DNA from 4 places in the Jeotgalibacillus marinus genome. Region 1 is predicted to be linked to each of the others. Evidence: riboswitches for the same ligand, from Rfam matches in the RefSeq annotation. Region 1 holds a riboswitch; each other region holds the start of a gene.

Region 1 (4,969 bases):
GGCATTGCCGCATGAGACATGGTAGCAGGATAAGATAAAATAGATTCAACTGCACCGAGGCTGACGGCAAATACAGGTATTTTCATGCGATTCACAAAAATTCTTGCACAATTCTTTGATGCCAAGCGGAATGATACGACTGCGCCCGCTCCTGTTGCTTGACGCTTATGGATCGGGTATCCTGCATGGAACGAAAAACCTGGATAATACACTTCTTCAATTGCTGGATGATGATGGAGGTACTGAGCTATTTCCCTTGCTGATTCAGATGACTGCTTTAATCGGACACTCAACGTTTTCATTCCTCTAAGAAGTAACCAACAATCTTGCACACCTAAAATCGTTCCGCATGAATTTTGAATGAATGCCATCCGTTTACCAAGAGCTTCATCTTTTGCTACCGCGAGACCTGCCACCACATCACTATGACCGGACAAAAACTTAGTTGCACTATGCAATACAAGGTCTGCCCCTAAATCAAGCGGTTTTTGAAGTAAGGGAGTCATGAACGTATTATCCACAAACGTTAAGCACCCATTTGCTTTTGCAATCTTTGCAACTCCTTCAATATCTGTAATATTCAAGCAAGGATTTGACGGTGTTTCTATATAGATTACTTTGGTGTTCGGACGAACATTTCGCGCTGTTTCATCCATATCGGTCATATCAATAAAAGTGTGATCAATACCGAATTGAGTCAACACCTCTGTGATCACACGAAATGCACCGCCATACACGTCTTTTGAGACGAGCACGTGATCACCAGCTGATAACAGCATAAACGCTGATGAAATGGCCGCCATTCCCGATGCAAAAGCAAACCCTCGTGATCCACCTTCAAGCTCAGCAATTGCTTCTTCAAGTGCCTGCCTTGTTGGATTTCCTGAACGACTGTAGTCAAATTGTCCAAATTCATCGATAGATTCTTGATGATAAGTGGATGAATAATATAGCGGAACGTTTACAGCTCCTGTTTGTTTATCCCGAAATTGTGGCTGATGTAGCAATTTCGTTTCAAACTCATGGTTTGTCATATCACTGTTTCCTTTTTTTGCACGATGGCAAGTGCTCGTGCCAAATCTTGTGTAAGATCATCGATATGCTCAATGCCAACCGAAAATCTCAATAAGCGATCACAAACTCCTCGTTTATGCCTTTCATCTACCGGAATGTCCGCATGTGTTTGAGTCGCTGGGTACGTAACAAAGCTCTCGATCCCACCTAAACTTTCAGCAAATGTAATCAGCTGTAATGACCGTAAAAATGGGTCAATCCACTCTTCCTTTTCTAAGCGAAATGACACCATGCCACCAATTCCTGGATACAACACATCTGTAATGCCAGCCTGTTCCGCTAAAAACGCTGTGACCTGTTTTGCATTTTCTTGATGACGATCCATTCTAAGTGATAACGTCTTGAGACCCCTCACTAAAAGCCAACAATCAATCGGCCCTAAAACAGCCCCTGCCCCTTTATGAAAGGTCAATAGGCGTTCACATGTCTCCGTCCCTTTCGCTACAACCAAACCAGCTAACACATCATTGTGGCCCCCAATATATTTCGTTGCACTATGAATGACGATGTCTGCACCCAACGTTAATGGCTTTTGTAGGTAAGGGGTTAAAAATGTATTATCTACAATCGTCAATAAGTGGTGATCCCTTGCAAGACCCGCGACCGCTTTGATATCTGACATGTGCATCAATGGGTTTGTCGGTGTTTCAACAAAAATGGCTCGTGTATTCTCACATATCGATTCAGTTAGTTGGTCGATATCATTCGTATCAACATACCTTGTTTGAATGCCATATGCTTCTTCATAATGCTCGAGTAAACGATACGTTCCACCATAAATATCATCTGATGCGAGGAGCACATCTCCATGTTTAAATAGAGACAACACAAGTTGAATCGCTGCCATCCCAGAACTAGTCGCAAACCCTTCATCCCCTTGCTCAAGCTTCGCGATCCCCTCCTCTAAAACAGCACGAGTCGGATTTTTCGTCCGTGTATAATCATAACCAGTCGATTCACCAATTCCATCATGGCGATAAGCCGTCGAAAAATAAACAGGCGGATTAACTGTCCCAGTCGTTTGTTCACTACGATTCCCTAATTGTGCAAATTGCGTTTCTAGATGGTAACTCATCAGCACTTCCTCCTCGATCATCAAAAAATCGTTGTAAGATCGCTTTCGTTCAATAAAGTATTTAGCAAACAAAAACGTATTTTCAAAAAAAACGAAAAAGGACCTTCTCATAAGAAGAAGGTCCGAATAGGCATTCGTGGTTCTCCTTATCACTCAGTTTTTATAACCTGCTGGAATTAGCACCGTGCCAAATGCGGCTGGTTGCTGAGGTGTCAAAGGGCCAGTCCCTCAACCTCTCTAGATAAGTTGTATGCTATTTTGTTATATTCAGAATTATTTGTTGTTTTATACTTTACAACAACTTGGGAAAATAATCAAGAGAACATGTGAAAATGATGGATTTTTTCGAATAAAAAAACCACCTCCCGCTACACAATGTGGGAGATGGTATGAGAAGAGGCGTCGCTTTTACTCGATAACTTTTGAGATCACATCATCTGAATCCGTTCGAAACGATCAATGAATAAAGAGGTAACTATACTTTTTTTATTCAGGATACATTTTCAATATCTCTTTTGCTTGTAGACGCATTCTGTCTATTAAATACTTGGGCTCCTTTATCTGTACGTCTGTTCCTAGCCTATAAAATAGTGGAGTGATAAAAGAAATCTCGTTTTCTTCTATGGGTGAATCAATATAGCCAGTTCCATCTTCCTTCGTTTCTACACAGCCTTCTAGCCAAGGAACACTTTTACATTGACGTACCCCTTCTCTTGTTAGTAGAGCATACAAACGAATAGGATTTGTTACTTCAGTCGAATCAAACCATTCTTCTAAATTCATAAATTCCTCTTCATTTGTTTCTTTTAATTGTATAGAAAGAACACGATCTGCACGAAATAGTAATATTTTTTGTTTATTGTAATCATAAGCTGGAAGGTACCATAATCCATCATGTGCATATATACCAATTGGGCGTATATATTTTGTTGTAATTCCAGATTTAGAGTCATACTGAATAGATAAATTTTTATTTAACATAGACGCTTCTAACAAATCATTTAGATAAGGGGTATCTATACTTCTTTTTGGGTTCCAAAAAGATATATAAGAACGCATTTTATCTACTTTTATTTTCGCATCGTTTGAAAGCGAATTATATAATTTATGTGCGACAGCGCTAATTTCTGTATCAAAAGGAAGCGAACGATAGTAGCTTAAAGACTGAAAAGCAAAAAAGATCGAAACAGCCTCTTCTTCTGTAAATAAAATAGGAGGAAGCATCCTATTTTCTAAAACGGTATATCCACCATGTCTCCCCTGTTCAGCATAAATCGGTAGACCCATATCACTTAAATCTAACAAATATCGATGAATGGTTCGTACTGATATTTCAAATTCATCAGCTAATTCTTGAGCTGTAAATTTTCTTTTCGTCTTAACAAACATGAGTATGTCTAATAAACGTTTTGCTTTTGACATATTTCTCACCTTTCTTGTTTTAACCGTCAATCGTTGTCATGTTTTAGGGGTAGTATAATACATACTTTATTACTTTATCAATAAAGTACATTCTAGAGAGAAGAAGGAGACTTAATATGTCCAGAGAAATTGCTTTAAAAGGGAAAATAGCTGTAGTTGCGGGCGGAACTCGTGGAGCTGGTCGGGGTATTTCAGTTAAATTAGGTGAAGCTGGTGCAACAGTATATGTTACTGGAAGAACGACTAATAGTAATCAGTCACCAATGGGGCGTAAAGAAACGATTGAAGAGACAGCAGAATTAGTAACTAAAGCTGGTGGAACTGGAATACCTGTAAAAGTAGATCATACGGTTGAATCAGATGTAATAAGTTTATTTGATAAAATAAAAAAGGAACATGGTCGACTTGATATTTTAGTAAATGATATTTGGGGTGGGGACCCTCTTACTGAATGGGGGAAACCAATAGGAACTCACGATTTAAATAACGGGCTGCAAATTCAAAAACAAGCTGTCCAATCACATATAGTTACTGCTCATTATAGTATTCCTTTATTTAGAGAAAATAAGAAAGGTCTCATTATTGAAATTACTGATGGTGTAGATTATAAACCTCGTGGGAACTTCTATTATAGTCTTGCGAAAATATCGAATATACACATGGCTCAAGCAATGGCACAGGACTTAAAAGATTTTAATATAACTGCAATTGCAGTTACCCCAGGGTTTTTAAGATCAGAAGCAATGCTCGAATATTTTGGAGTAACAGAAGAAAATTGGAAAGAGGGAGCTAAAGATGATCCGCATTTTATTGCTTCTGAAACCCCATCTTATATTGGTGAAGCAATAAAATGTCTTGCTTCAGATCCTAAAATAGCTTCAAAAACAGGTGGAGTATATAGTACGTGGGAACTTTCTGAAGTATATGGATTTAAAGATATTGACGGCACACAACCACACTGGGGTAAATACTATAAGAATAATGTAGAAACATGAATGAACTACCTAAAAAAGAAGAAGATTTTCCGAGCGCTGAACAATTAGATATGTACTTTCTGTTTTATGATGTAAGCCTGGAGAATTGAAGGACGAGGACGAAATAACACAAGAAGCAGTGACAAAGGCAAGTAGAAGATAGATAGTTATTTGTTTATCTTTCCTCCTTGCCGTGGAGCATAGCTTTTTTATGGTTCTGGTGTAAGATTATCATTCTATGTGTATTTAATACTAATATTAATACCCTTTATGTACAACGACGTAACAAAACAACCCTCTAGCACCCACCCTGGTTCAATGATCGGTCGTCTTCTAGTCGTATATGATTAAAAACCCCGTGCCAAAATGAGCGAACGAAAATCAATCATTATGCTAATTTTTTCTACTCCAAAACGTTACAACA
Region 2 (4,969 bases), on a different contig from region 1:
ATTAAGATGTATACCCGTTTAAACACAAGATAAACCTATTTTCTGAATTTTTTATGTTGTTGCATTTTCTTCTTTAAATTTTTGTAATGTCCACACAACCTTTATCGCTGCATGAGCATAACAACACCAGCTTGAATAGCTACTACATGAATTTGAGTTAGTATCTTTTAATGTAAAAACATCCTTCATCATGAATGCTGCTCCAAAAGTGTCCCTTTTTAATGTTATGACTAAAGTATACGAAGGATTCAGTATATCCTTTCTTTTTTGAATTTGCTTGTGTAGTTGTGAGCATCACTTCGCGTATGTTAGAATTCCCGTCTCCTTATCTACATCCATGCGCTCGTACATCGGGCTGCATCAATAATAAAACTCCTGTCAAATGACAGGAGTTTTCATGACAATTATTCAGCATCACCAGGGATGACGTTTCCATTCCATTCTTCTAAAATATAGTCTTGAATTTCTTCGGACATTAATACTTCAACAAGCTTTTGAACCGCTTCGTTATCTTCGTCACCACTGTTTACTGCAATGATGTTAACGTAAGGAGATTCAGAACCTTCAATTGCAATTGAATCTTCAAGTGGATTCAGTCCTGCATCAATTGCATAGTTAGAATTGATTAGAATTGCGTCACCTTCATCATTTTCGTAGAATTGAACGAGTAGTGATGCCTCAACATCGAATGAAAAATCAAGGTTTTTAGGATTATCTTGAATATCTCCAACTTCAGCAACCATTTTATCTACTTCAGGATCAAGTGTAATGAGACCTTCTTCTTCAAGCAGCGATAAAATACGAGGATGATCAGTTACAGAATTACTCATAATAATTTCCGCTCCGTCTGGAAGCTCATCAAGTGAATCATATTTTTGAGAATAAACAGCGATTGGCTCAACATGAATGCCACCTGCATTAACAAAGTCATAGCCAAGTTCTGCAATTTGCTGCTCGAAATAAGGGAGACTTTGAAAATAGTTTGCGTCAATTTCCCCTGCTTCAAGATCCTGATTAGGAAGAATGTAATCTTGGTACGTTTCAATCACAAGGTCTACCCCTTGTTCTTTAAGTAAAGGCTGTGCTTCCTCTAAAATTTTCGCGTGAGGAACATTTGATGCACCAACAATAAGTTCAACTTGTCCGCCTTCTTCTGTTCCTTCATTATCACCTGTTGAATCGTCTGCTCCACATGCTGCTAGAGCGAAAATACTTGTTGCTGCTAAAGCTCCTGTTAACCATTTCTTCATTCGTAATCTCTCCCTTTTCTAAAAATTTATCTTTTATCCAATCGATTGGTGAAGAAATCACCGATAAATTGGATAACAAACACAATAATCACTATGATGATCGTAGCTGCGAGCGTTACATCGTCACGACTACGTTGAAACCCTTCTAAAAATGCCAGATTTCCAAGTCCACCTGCTCCAATCACACCTGCCATTGCTGTGTAACCTACTAATGCAATCGTAGTAACCGTAATACCGGAAATAAGTGCTGGCAATGATTCTGGAATAAATACTTTTATGATAATCGTGCTCACTTTTGCTCCCATTGATCGAGCGGCTTCAATAACCCCTTTATCAATCTCACGAAGGGCAATTTCAACCATTCGTGCATAAAATGGTGCTGCACCTATGATCAGTGCAGGAAGCGCAGCGTCTGCTCCCCGAACCGTCCCAATTAATGTCCGTGTAAATGGGATCAATAGAATAATTAAGACAATAAACGGAATCGAGCGAAACACGTTCACAATAACACTAGTTATGCCATAGACAACCTTATTTTCCCGAATATTATCTTTCGATGTTAAGAAAAGTAATAAACCTAATAAAAGTCCAATTACAAACGTAAATGCAGTGGCTATGAGTGTCATATAAATCGTTTCATATGATGCTTCCCACATTTTCACCCAATCAACGTTTGGAAAAACTCGTTCAATCATGTGTGATCACCTCCACCCCAACTTTGGCTGATTCGAGGAAATCAACGGCTTTTGTAATCTCTTCCTGAACACCATGAACATGGATGAAGAGTGATCCATACGCTCCATTTTGCGTCTGTGAAATCTTCCCTTGCAAAATATTCACGTTAATATCAAACGATCGAATTAAATTTGTGATTATCGGTTGCTCAGTTGCTTCACCGACAAACGTTAGTTTAATCACTTTACCATCCTCGTACTCATCTAACAGATGTTCGATCGTTTCACGCGTTTCTTCTGGCTCAGTAACTTGTTGAACGAATCGTTTTGTGATCTGCTCTTTAGGTTGTTTAAATACCTCGAGTACATCGCCAAGCTCGACTACTCGTCCATCTTCCATTACTGCAATCCGGTGACAAATCTTTCTGATGACATGCATTTCGTGTGTGATCAGAACGATCGTTAGCCCAAGACGTTTGTTGATATCCACAAGCAACTCTAAGATTGAATCAGTTGTTTGTGGGTCAAGTGCTGATGTCGCTTCATCGCACAGCAATACTTGTGGATCGTTAGCGAGTGCACGTGCAATACCAACACGCTGCTTTTGACCTCCGCTAAGTTGTGATGGATAAGATCCCCCTCGGCCATTAAGTCCAACGAGCTCAATCAATTCATCAACTTTTTTTTCCCGCTTTTTTTTATCCACTCCCGCAATTTCAAGTGGGAACGAGATATTTTCTCGAACAGTTCGCGACCATAAAAGATTAAAATGTTGAAAAATCATGCTTATTTTTTGGCGTGCTTTTCGAAGTTCTGCGCCTCTTATATTAGAAATGATTTTGCCATTAACATCAACTGTTCCTGAAGTTGGAGATTCCAATCCATTTAACATTCGAATGAGTGTACTTTTCCCAGCACCACTATATCCGATGACACCAAAAATTTCACCTTCTGTAATTTGCAAGTTTACATCATCAACGGCAGTAAACTTTCCATCCTTTGTTTTAAATATCTTTTTGACATTGGAGATTGTAATCATTCCATCGCCTCTTTCTTGATTAAAATTGAGTAAGCTGCTGCATGATACTCGGAAATAACTCCAATACGTTTTTCACTTCTACTGATTAACCGATCCCCATGCAGATGCTAGCAAAAAATAGTTTTACCATACTATAAATCATTATGCCGTTTAACTACATTAAAAAAACGCCTTCTGCTATATGAGCAGAAAGGCGCGTAAAGTTAAGGTCCCTTCTCTCATCTTCCAGGTTTTATCCTGTGTGAATTGGCACCTTTCCAGTCAAAAGACTGCTGGTTGCCGGGTTTCATCGGGCACATCCCTCCACCGCTCTAAATAAGAGTTACGAATAATATTAAGTTAAATAACGCTTGATACGATTTACATAATCAATACGCTTTTATTATTACGAAAGTCATCGTATCACGGATATAAAATAAGTGTCAACAAAAAATGTTCGTATTTTTTTGTTTAATGAAAGAATGGACGAACGGTTTGCTACTAAAAAAAATGTAAAAAGCCACTCATATCCATCATGAGTGACTTTGCAATGTTTCGTATAAATTGGGGACAGATTCGAATTTATATGCTTTTTTCACTAGTTCACCGTTTTTCCAAATCAACAAGCAGGGAACGCTCTCAATTTGGTAGGTTTCTGCGAGTGATCCGACATAATTCAGATCCGCTTTTCCAATCTCATAACCTGTTACAGTTGTTGCTGTGATTTCGAGCATTCTGCTTGCTAGCTTGCATGTTCCACACATCGGAGTGTACAAATAAAGTGCTGTGTTTTCAGCATTGTCTAACTTGGCATTTAAAAGCTCGAGGGACCATTCATTGATCATTTATCGATTCATCCTTTTTCCAAATACTCAGTGTAAACATCGATATCTGCGGCTACTAATATCGATGCTAAGTGTTTTGAGGGTGCTGTTGCCACCTCGCGATAGGAACGGTCAATATAAAGATGTTCAGCATCTGGGAATTCTCGTTTAAATTGCTTGCGTAGTTTTTCTCCAGCCTCGTCTGCATCCACTAAAATATAGACGTCTCGGTTTGTTAGCTGTTCGATTAATTCATCCATTTTGTTAAAGCTGATTGTGCCATTTGTGCAAATAATATCAACTGGCTCTCGAATAATCGGTTGTACTTTTCGTTTATCGGACGTTCCTTCGACAATGATGACTATCTCGTCAACGTCATCCACTACAGATCACACCCTATCATCCATATTAATCCAAAACCTAACCTCGTTCGTTAGATTACAGTAGTATATGATGCTACCTTTATTTTCGCTTGTTTCTTTTAGAAAAGCAAATAACAAAAGCGAAATCGGTTCAATTCTGTCCAACCTCAACAAAAAACTGCCACCCGTATCTTAAACAGGTGACAGCCTCATTTCATATGTAATGCTTAGTCTTCGTTGATCATTTCGTCATATTTCTCAGCAGTCATCAGACTATCTAACTCATCAGTGTTGTTTAACTCAACGGTAACCATCCATGCTTTTTCGTAGGGAGATTCATTAACGAATTCAGGGCTATCACTTAGGTCTTCGTTGACTTCTACAACTTTTCCGCTTACTGGTGCATAAAGCTCAGATACCGTTTTAACGGATTCTACACTGCCAAATGGCTCGTCCGCTTTTAGCTCATCGCCTACTTCTGGAAGTTCAACGAATACGATGTCGCCCAGTTCAGATTGAGCAAATGCTGTGATACCGATGCGTACTTTATTGTCCTCTTCTTTTACCCATTCGTGTTCTTCAGAATAACGTAACTCTTTTGGTGAACCCATGTTTTCCCCTCCGTATTCAATCTATGTTCTACATTCTAATCTTGGCATATTCAAAGCGCGAACACAAGTAATGATTCAGAACAATCTATACCTTCCAATGCTGTTCAAATTCTGGTTCTTTAAAGCCAACCGTTACAGTCTTTCCGTCAGTCGTCAGTGGACGTTTAATTAACATGCCATCGGTAGCAAGAAGTTCAAGCTTTTCTTCATCCGACATAGCTGGTAAACGA
Region 3 (4,969 bases), on a different contig from region 1:
TTCTTCAAGCAAAAGTAGGGCGCGTCCTAAGTTCGTTGCTTCGTTTGGAGCGGCAATTGTTGCGCCATCTGGTAGTTCGTCAATAGATTCGACCTTTTCTGAGTACAGGGCCATAGGTGCGATAACTGTTGCCGCGATTGGAGATAATTCTAATCCTCTTTCTTCAATAAATGAATCAAAATAAGAGATGGTTTGAAAAGCATTTAAATCTAATTCACCCTCATCAAGAGCAATATTTGGTTGTACATAGTCTGAAAATGTTACGATTTCAATTTCAATATCTTCTTCTGCTGCTTTTTCCGCAACAAACTCCCAAATGCGTGTATCCGAACCACTGACGCCTATTTTAATTGGTCCGCTTTCATCGTCTCCGCACGCTGATAACTCGATTGATAAGAGTGAAATAAGAGTCAGTATTGTTTTTTTCATGTCAAATTCCTCCTGTAATTAGCTTCTTCGAATTTTTTTAGATAGTAAATTACCTGTTGATTGTAATCCTTGAACCATGATGATTAAGATCCCAACTGTGATATACATGGTTGTTGTATCAAAACGTTGATATCCATATGTGATAGCTAAATCACCGAGCCCTCCGCCCCCAACAGCACCAGCCATTGCAGAGGCACCAATCAATCCAACCGTTGCGATGGTCAACGCTAAAACAAGAGAGCTTAATGCTTCAGGAACTAAAAATCGAAAAATAATTTGACCTGGTGTAGCGCCCATCGCTTCAGCTGCCTCGACCACTCCTTTATCAACTTCTAACAGAGAGTTCTCGATAAGTCTTGCAATGTAAGGACCAGCATAGAAGACGAGAGGGACAATCGCTGCTGCAGTTCCAATAGATGTTCCAACAATAAAGCGAGTCACTGGAATGATGGCGACCATTAAGATAATGAATGGAACGGAACGAAAAACATTTATAATGCCATTTAGAACATTGAAAAAAGGTGCGTTTTCGAGTAAATGTCCTTTTCGTGTAACAACAAGCAAGATACCTAGCGGAAAACCGATGAGGGTAGAAAATAATAGTGAGAATCCGACCATCGAAATCGTTTCCCACAATGCTTCAGTGATCTGGTCAGTACTAACTAGCATGGTTGATCACATCCTTTACCGCTATGTTTTGCTGTTGAATCGACAACAACGCTTGTTGAATTTGCGCACGATCACCAATAAATTCAACGATCAAGTTACCATACGGAATTCCTTGTAGTTCTGTAATATTGCCGTACAACACATTTAAATCAAGATCAAATTCACGAGAAATTCTTGATAAAAGCGGTTGACCAGTAGAGGATCCTGTATATTGAATACGATAAATTTGGTGATGCTCTTTCTCTTTAATTTCGTTAAGTATACTTTCAGGAAGTTGGTCGTTCATGATTGATTTGACAAATTTCTTTGATGTCGCATGCTGTGGGTTCGTAAATACATCAAACACGCTTCCTTGTTCTTGCACCACACCATTTTCAAGCACGGCAACCTTATCGCAAATCTCTCTTATCACGGTCATTTCATGCGTGATAATTAAAATCGTAATGTTGTATTCCTGGTTAATCCGCCGCAGCAGTTCCAATATCGATTGCGTCGTTTCAGGATCAAGCGCTGACGTTGCTTCATCACAGAGCAGAACGGAGGGGTTGGTTGCCAATGCACGAGCAATGCCAACGCGCTGCTTCTGCCCCCCAGAAAGCTGGTCGGGGTATTGTTCAGCCTTATCCTCCAACCCTACAAATGCAAGAAGGTCTGTAACTCTTTTAGTCACAACACTTCTTTTTAAATTTGAAAGAAGAAGAGGCATAGCGACATTATGGAACACCGTTTTTGAATTTAAGAGATTGAAATGTTGAAAAATCATTCCGATATCTTTTCTCGTTTCTCTAATTTGTTTTTTGGATAGCGTCGTAAGATCTTTTTGATGAATAAGAATTCTTCCTTCGGTGGGACGCTCTAATAGGTTAACGCAACGAATGAGTGAACTTTTCCCCGCTCCGCTGAATCCAATGACACCGAAAATTTCACCTGTCTCAACTGTTAAATCAATGCCGCTCAACGCATGAACAGCGTCTTCACCACTGCCATACGTTTTTGTAACTGATTCAAATTGAATCACTTTTATACCCCCTCAGAAAATATAACTAAACAAATAGTATTAGTTGGTTTAATTATGAGAAGAGGACTCTTTAGTGAAAATATGATACAAAAAAGCCTCTTCTCGCAAAAACAAGAAGAGGCTACTCGCGTAAACACCTCTTCTCATCTCTCAGACGAATGTCTGCTGGAGTTGGCACGGTGCTTGCAATCGCAAGTCCGCTGCCGAGGTATCGTAGGGCCAGTCCCTCCACCTCTCTGGATAAGAAGATATTGTTCTATTCAAATGTTGTTCCTAACTTTACTACGCGTTTTTTAACTTGTCAAACAATTTTTAAAATATTATTCATCTTGGGGAAGAGTGCTTTATCATGACAAAGCGAAACAAAGGGCTTTACATACCTAGAGGGGGTATGTTATTCTTATTGCAGGAAAGAAGTTACTAGGAGTGATAGGCATGGCGGATCTTGAGGGAAAGGAAAACATGCTGAAGGTGGATGGTGGTCATTGTGCAACAAATCATGAGCGCAAGAGTCATCATTCAGATGCAATGAAGAAAAACTTAACAACGCGATTAAATCGTATAGAAGGGCAAATTCGTGGGATCAAAAAGTTGATTGACAAAGATACCTACTGCGATGATGTCATTACTCAAATTGCTGCATCTCAATCAGCGCTCAACAGCGTTTCAAATCTTTTGCTAGAGGGTCATATGAAGAGTTGTATCGTAGACCGCATCCAAGAGGGTGACCTTGAGGTGGTTGACGAATTACTTTCAACGATGAAACGATTGACGAAAAAATAGGGGGAATGAATCATGGTAGAATCGGTAACGCTAAATGTAGAAGGTATGTCATGCCAACATTGTGTAAACGCAGTTGATACCAATGTACGCGATCTTGCTGGAGTAAACGAAGTACGCGTTCATCTTGAACAAGGTACAGTTGACGTTGATTTCCAACCAGCGTCCGTTACAGTAAGTGAAATTCGCGAAATAATTGAAGAGCAAGGTTACACAATCAAGTAATAAATAGTAAAAGTGTGCAGCGAAGGCAGCGCACTTTTTTTACCAAAGAAATATACCCTTATGGGGTATGGGGGTGGCTAATATGACACAATTGAAAAGAGAAATACAAATCTCTGGCATGACATGTACGGCTTGTTCCACACGTATAGAAAAAAGTCTTCAAAAGCTTGAAGGCGTTGATCATGCTTCGATTAACCCTGCACTTGAACAAGCAAGTATATCTTATGATTCTACAGCATTGACGCTAAAAGAAATTGAACAAAAAGTTGAAGACCTAGGGTACGGTGTTGTGACATCTAAGGCTGAATTCGATATTATAGGTATGACCTGTGCCACGTGTGCCACGCGTGTTGAAAAAGGACTTAACCGTTTGGAAGGCGTGAAAACGGCGAATGTAAATTTAGCTTTAGAGCAAGCAACCGTAGAATTTAACGAAAGTAGTTTGGCGGTTGAAGATATAATCGCACAAGTTCAAAAACTTGGTTATGATGCAAAGCGAAAAGATGATCAACAAGAGCAAGTAGACCATCGTCAAGTTGAAATCCAAAAGCAGCAACGCAAGTTTATCTTTTCATTGATTTTCGCACTGCCGTTGCTTTGGACGATGTTTGGTCATTTCAGTTTTACTTCGTGGCTATATGTTCCGGATATCTTGATGAATCCATGGTTTCAAATGGCACTCGCCACACCCGTTCAATTTGTCGTTGGGAAGTCGTTTTATGTCGGTGGTTATAAAGCCCTTCGACATGGTAGTGCGAACATGGACGTACTTGTTGCACTAGGTACATCTGCTGCATATTTTTACAGTGTGTATTTAGCTTTCCAATCAATCGGAATGCAAGGTCACCAAATGGGTTACTATTTTGAAACGAGTGCGGTACTTATAACGCTTATCGTTTTAGGAAAACTGTTTGAAGTAAAAGCAAAAGGCAGATCATCTGAAGCAATCAAAAAACTAATGGGTCTTCAAGCCAAAACGGCCTTCATCATCCGTGATGATAAAGAGCAAGAGGTTCCTTTAGAGGACGTGCGTGTTGGAGACATCATGATCGTGAAACCAGGTGAAAAAATCCCTGCAGATGGAACGATTTTAGAAGGAAGTTCAGCCATTGATGAATCGATGATTACTGGTGAAAGTGTCCCTGTGGATAAAAAACAAGGAGACGCTGTCATTGGATCGACAATGAACAAGCAAGGATTTTTGAAAATAACCGCTACAAAAGTTGGTAAGGAGACGGCGCTCTCACAAATTATCAAAGTTGTAGAACAAGCTCAAGGTTCTAAAGCGCCAATTCAGCGTCAAGCAGATAAAATCTCTGGTGTTTTCGTCCCGATTGTTGTGGGCATTGCGTTGCTTACGTTTATTGTTTGGCTTACGGTTGTCTCACCAGGTGAAATCGCACCTGCACTAGAAGCAACGATTGCCGTTCTTGTTATTGCTTGTCCTTGTGCGCTCGGTCTTGCAACACCAACATCAATCATGGCCGGATCTGGTCGTGCAGCTGAATTCGGCATTTTATTTAAAGGTGGAGAACACCTAGAAATGACACACACAATTGATACGATCGTCCTTGATAAAACAGGGACCGTAACGAAAGGTGAACCAGTATTAACAGATGTGTTAGCGGTGGGAGAATGGTCTGAAGAAGACCTACTCTATCTTGTTGGTTCAGCCGAGAAAGGCTCAGAACATCCTTTAGCTGAAGCGATTGTTAAAGGAATTCAGGCTAAAGATCTTAAAGTTGGATCTCCATCTTTCTTTGAATCAGTCACAGGGTTTGGCATACGCGCTACTGTGAATGAAAAAGATGTGTTAATTGGCACGCGTAACTTGTTGAAGCAATCAGG
Region 4 (4,969 bases), on a different contig from region 1:
TCTCCTACTTTAGCTGCGCCGACAAAATTAACCGAATCGATAGACGCTGTTACAACAACTTTGTTGCAATGCCTCATGGCAGAAATAGCAGCTATTTCATCAATATATGATAATACCTGTCCGCCAAAAATCGTCTCTATATGATTCGTATCTGGCGGTATGACCAGCCTTGTTTGTAACGTGTGTGATTGATTGACTGAAGCGCTTTGCCTGTTCAATATGGAACCCCCTTTCTATCCGTTTCTACTACTTAACTAGTGCCTCGCTTGGTGTTTCCTTTCGAATTTGTCGGGCTGCTTCGACCATGTTTTTAAGGGCGTTGGTTGTTTCTTCGATTCCTCTTGTTTTCAATCCGCAGTCTGGATTAATCCAGAAAATTTTTGGTTGAAGTACGTGTAATGCTCGTTGGATGTTGGTTTTAATTTCTTCCACTCCCGGTACTCGCGGACTATGAATGTCGTATACGCCTAACCCGATTCCTTTTTCATATGCCTTTTCTTCGAAAGCAGAAATCAACTCTCCATGGCTTCGGGCAGCTTCAATCGAGATGACGTCAGCATCCAATTGATCGATGGTATCCATGATTTTCTCGAAATCAGAATAGCACATATGTGTATGGATTTGAGTGTTATCCTGTACAGAGGATGTGGCGAGCTTAAAGGCGTGAACTGCCTCCTTCAAATATTCCTTTTGCTTTTCGACTTTCAGTGGAAGGCCTTCTCGTAAAGCTGGCTCATCAACCTGTATCATATGAATACGATTTTCCTCAAGGAATTTAATTTCTTTTTTCAATGCCAGAGCAATTTGTTTGGTGACTTCAAATCGGCTTATATCATCTCGGACAAATGACCAATTCAAAATTGTAATAGGGCCTGTCAACATCCCTTTCACCGGTTTTTTTGTGAGAGATTGAGCGTATGAGATTTCCTTTACCGTCATTGATCCTTTTAATGAAATATCTCCATAAATAATAGGTGGCTTCACACATCGAGAACCGTATGATTGTACCCAACCGTACTTGGTAAAGGCAAACCCGTCCAGCTTTTCTCCGAAATATTCGACCATATCATTGCGTTCAAATTCACCATGTACGAGTACATCGAGGCCGATTCCCTCCTGATGCTCGATCCAGTAGGAGATGTTTTCTTCAATAAATTTTTCATACTGCCCGTTAGACCATTCTCCTCTTCGCCATTTAAGCCGTGCTTGCCGGATTAATTTGGTTTGGGGGAGGCTGCCAATCGTTGTTGTTGGTAGCAGCGGAAGCTTAAAGACATCTTGTTGTATTTGCTGGCGGATGGAGTAGTGTGTCTTTCGTTTCGGCTCCACTTCGTCCCATCTTTTGAGCTCTTCTTGGACTTTCTTTTGATTTCTACCTGGTGACTGCCAAAGGATTTCTATTCCTCGGGCACTCTCTTTGATTTTTGCTTCGATCGCTTTTTTTCCGTTATTCAAACCTTCTGCTAGAACAATCGCCTCTTCAAGCTTTTCATCCGCAAAGGCGAGGGCGTTTTTTACTGCGGCATCAATCTCCTTCTCCGTTGTAACGGTTACAGGGACATGCAGTAAGCTACAGGATGGTTGTACGATTAGTCGGTCTTTTTCAACAACGGATAAAATCCTCTCAAGCTGTGTGAGTTTACCATCCAGGTCTGACCTCCAAATGTTACGACCATTGATGATCCCCGCAGCCAAGAATTTGTCTTCAGGAAAGCCATACTTTTTTAGAGATTCCAGATTGGCACCTTGATCATGAACAAAGTCAAGTCCGATCCCGGCAACAGGAAGAGAAATGATCTCCGTGTAATGTTCGACCGCTTCAAAGTACGTTTGAAGGAGAATTTTTATACTCGGAACTCCCTTTTGTATACTCTTATACGTTTCTTTAAATAAGTTGATTTCTTCCTCTGAGATAGATGTTGTTAAGATTGGCTCATCAATTTGTATCCATTCAGCTCCAGCGTTCTCCAACTCTTTAAAAACGTTTATGTACAGCGGAATAAGTTTTTGAAGTAGTTTATGAAAATCCTTTTTATCGTATCCTTTGGATAGTTTTAAAAAAGTAATTGGGCCGAGAATAACTGGCTTCCCTACGATTCCAACTTTATCTTTTGCTTCAAGAAAGGAATGAAGCAGACGATTTTCTGTAAGCGTTGGCTCGCTAGATTCAAGCTCTGGGACAATGTAATGATAATTTGTGTTAAACCATTTCGTCATTTCAGAAGCGACCGATTCTTTGTTACCTCGTGCGATGTCAAAGTACGTTTCGATTGGCACTTCTCCACCTTTATGCTGGAAACGCTTTGGTACGAATCCAAACATGACTGCCGTGTCAAGAACATGGTCGTAAAAACTAAAATCTCCCACTGGAATGAGGTCAATTCCCATCTCTTTTTGTTTCTGAAGATCGTGTAAGCGGAGATGCTCCATTTCTGTCGACAATGACGATTTAGTGATTTTTCCTGCCCAAAATTGCTCAAGGGCTTTTTTCCATTCTCTTTTTACTCCGATTCTTGGATAACCGATCGTTGAACTTAGTACTTTCGTCATTTTTATTCCTCCATTCATTTTTTCATTACATACAAAACGAACCCAATAAAAAAATCTCTCCATTTTCAGAGAGATTGTTATGGGCGCATGGTCAAATAAAGGTTGTGAAGACAGTCTTGTCCCAACGCGTTCATAACACCTCCCTATCCTCGTAGTCTAGTGTCTTTCCAACAGGCAGGTTTCCTGGCTTATGTTCTTCACTTCCTGCGCCTTCCCATCTCTTTTCACGAAAGAGACAGTGACCTTTGTGCAGGTTGCTCCCATATACAGTGGCGGGACCGCGTCGGATTCTCACCGAACTTCCCTTTTAAGTTGAATTAGCTTTGGATAGCTAAGACAACACCTGAAGTCATTCACGATATTTAATTGGTAATGAGTGCGATAGAAAACAAAAAAACCACTCTATTTTGTAGATAGAGAGGCTCATTTACGCACCCCTCTTATTTCTCAAAGCATTTTTTGCTTTGCTGGAATTGGCACCTTTTCAACACTTAGTGCTGGAAGGTTGCCGGGCTTCATAGGGCCAGTCCCTCTGCCTCTCTAAATAAGAGTTTCAAAATATTGAATTAACAGAATAATATCATTGACAAAATAGACTGTCAACATTTTTTGTTTTGGTAATAACGTGTATGTTCTTAAAGGTTAAAACCGTCTCCAAGCTAAAAGAATTCTAGCCCACGTAGACCTCACTCTTTGCATAAAACGCCGCACCTAGAACGCCCGCTTCATTACCGTGTGTAGCGTGAGAGAAATGAAATGAATGTTTTAAACTATCGTAGACGCGCTCGTTCGTTTTTTCAACCAAGATAGGTAATAGGTATTCGTGTTCAGTCATCACGCCTCCACCCATAACGAAAATCGCTGGATTGATCGTGTGCGCAACATTCGCCAATGCGATCGCGATGTAAGTAAGGGTTTCGTCAACTAGCTGAACAGCTTCTTTTTCACCTGCGATGGCCCGCTGAATCGCTTCTTGTGCTCCGTTTTCCCATCCGAATTGCCTTCGACTCTCACGTGATAAGGCTGTGCCACTAGCATAGGCCTCCAAAGCACCTGGATTCATATTCGCGTGAATCCTACCGTCTGGCACGATGATCATGTTTCCAATCTCACCAGCACATCCTTTATCTCCTTGAATGAGAGCGCCTTGGTGAACATAACCACTTCCAACTCCTGTACTAACTGTTGTAAACCAGACACTTTCGTACCCTTTTCCCGCCCCATTCATTGCCTCTGAAAGAGCCGATGCATTTGCATCGTTCACAAGGAACACTGGAAGATTAACATGCTCTTGTAGCGCCTTTGTAATATGAAAATGTCCCCAATTAGGAAGATTAGGCGGATCTAACAACAGACCTTGCTGGTGATCCAACGGTCCAGGAGCACATAATCCAATTCGCTGGAACGGGTACTTCTCCATTGCTCGTTCTAACATCGCGAATATGATCGAAAGAGTATGAGCCGGCCCATGTCCAACCTCTGAATCTCTTTCTTCCCAGTGTAGTACTGTCGCATCATCATCTATTACACCTACACGTACTCTAGTTCCTCCAAGATCTATACCTGCTATATACATGCTAGTTCACCCTTTCGTTCTTGAAATACCAATGTTAGTTTATATAAACTCATCGTTTTGGTATCGGAAAACTTTATTCTATTTAAATGTTCTAACAATTAAATGATATCGTAACTTGGTGGTGGTGTCTAACATAGAAAAAGGGCCCCCACCCATAGACTCAGCATGATTATGTATTGCAAGAATCAACATTAAACAGGGACAAGTTTTAAGTACTTGTGGATAACTATAACCATCAAGCAAATTATTCATAATTTTCAATTTTATTGTTTTTATTTGTAGAATGATAAAGTATAATAGGGACAAAGACTGGAGGGGTGGTTAATGACTTATATGGCAAATCACGAGTACAGGATTAGTCAATCTACAATGGCCATACAGCAAGCGTTTCATTTAGAGTATGAATCCGTTATTTACGATCGTAAAGGTACCTACTATTCAAAAAAGCCCGTGATGGCTCTTTTGGAGGAAAGTTGTCTTCGAGCTGGCAGTAAAATGAAGGGACGACTGGAAGCCGCCAGACATACGTTGACCATACGCAACAAAATACCACTCATCATAGACCCACTTACCTATTTATATGCATTCCCTACCCACTCATCTACGAATGATCAAAACATTTGGTTCTTCCCTCCTCATGTGGTCGATCAACGCCCCCACCCAGACAACCCAAAGAAAACCATCATCATTTTAAGTACGAACCAATTCATCACGGCTAATTGCTCTTTGTCATCTTTTCGTAATCAACAAAAGCGAACCTCACAGTTGTTTTATGAGTTTTCATTTTTCCCAAGAATCGATCCTGATCGACCGAGGGATCCATTTCCAATTTAATGAAACAAA

Evidence for each region. Region 1 has a riboswitch for S-adenosylmethionine ahead of AB1471_RS12615 (methionine biosynthesis PLP-dependent protein). Riboswitches for the same ligand answer to the same signal wherever they lie in the genome.
Region 2: it holds a riboswitch for S-adenosylmethionine, as region 1 does, so the genes downstream of both, AB1471_RS09080 (methionine ABC transporter ATP-binding protein) here and AB1471_RS12615 (methionine biosynthesis PLP-dependent protein) in region 1, are expected to answer to the same signal.
Region 3: it holds a riboswitch for S-adenosylmethionine, as region 1 does, so the genes downstream of both, AB1471_RS03055 (methionine ABC transporter ATP-binding protein) here and AB1471_RS12615 (methionine biosynthesis PLP-dependent protein) in region 1, are expected to answer to the same signal.
Region 4: it holds a riboswitch for S-adenosylmethionine, as region 1 does, so the genes downstream of both, metE (5-methyltetrahydropteroyltriglutamate--homocysteine S-methyltransferase) here and AB1471_RS12615 (methionine biosynthesis PLP-dependent protein) in region 1, are expected to answer to the same signal.

The regions. Positions count from the first base shown of each region.
Region 1 covers NZ_JBFMIA010000013.1:5,193-10,161, forward strand. The annotation lists gene metC (cystathionine beta-lyase) at 1-1,034, opposite strand, end outside; gene AB1471_RS12615 (methionine biosynthesis PLP-dependent protein) at 1,031-2,149, opposite strand; SAM riboswitch class I at 2,293-2,397, opposite strand; gene AB1471_RS12620 (helix-turn-helix transcriptional regulator) at 2,636-3,571, opposite strand; gene AB1471_RS12625 (SDR family oxidoreductase) at 3,688-4,566, shown strand; gene AB1471_RS12630 (bile acid:sodium symporter family protein) at 4,939-4,969, opposite strand, start outside.
Region 2 covers NZ_JBFMIA010000006.1:91,201-96,169, reverse strand. The annotation lists gene AB1471_RS09095 (hypothetical protein) at 52-192, opposite strand; gene AB1471_RS09090 (MetQ/NlpA family ABC transporter substrate-binding protein) at 405-1,250, opposite strand; gene AB1471_RS09085 (methionine ABC transporter permease) at 1,277-1,945, opposite strand; gene AB1471_RS09080 (methionine ABC transporter ATP-binding protein) at 1,938-2,963, opposite strand; SAM riboswitch class I at 3,179-3,285, opposite strand; gene AB1471_RS09075 (thioredoxin family protein) at 3,476-3,787, opposite strand; gene AB1471_RS09070 (toprim domain-containing protein) at 3,796-4,149, opposite strand; gene gcvH (glycine cleavage system protein GcvH) at 4,356-4,739, opposite strand; gene AB1471_RS09060 (arsenate reductase family protein) at 4,825-4,969, opposite strand, start outside.
Region 3 covers NZ_JBFMIA010000002.1:3,457-8,425, reverse strand. The annotation lists gene AB1471_RS03065 (MetQ/NlpA family ABC transporter substrate-binding protein) at 1-429, opposite strand, end outside; gene AB1471_RS03060 (methionine ABC transporter permease) at 448-1,098, opposite strand; gene AB1471_RS03055 (methionine ABC transporter ATP-binding protein) at 1,088-2,116, opposite strand; SAM riboswitch class I at 2,257-2,363, opposite strand; gene AB1471_RS03050 (metal-sensitive transcriptional regulator) at 2,552-2,899, shown strand; gene copZ (copper chaperone CopZ) at 2,912-3,121, shown strand; gene AB1471_RS03040 (heavy metal translocating P-type ATPase) at 3,204-4,969, shown strand, end outside.
Region 4 covers NZ_JBFMIA010000002.1:25,652-30,620, forward strand. The annotation lists gene AB1471_RS03135 (acyl-CoA thioesterase) at 1-218, opposite strand, end outside; gene metE (5-methyltetrahydropteroyltriglutamate--homocysteine S-methyltransferase) at 247-2,550, opposite strand; cobalamin riboswitch at 2,707-2,912, opposite strand; SAM riboswitch class I at 2,988-3,101, opposite strand; gene AB1471_RS03145 (ROK family protein) at 3,221-4,126, opposite strand; gene AB1471_RS03150 (competence protein ComK) at 4,451-4,960, shown strand.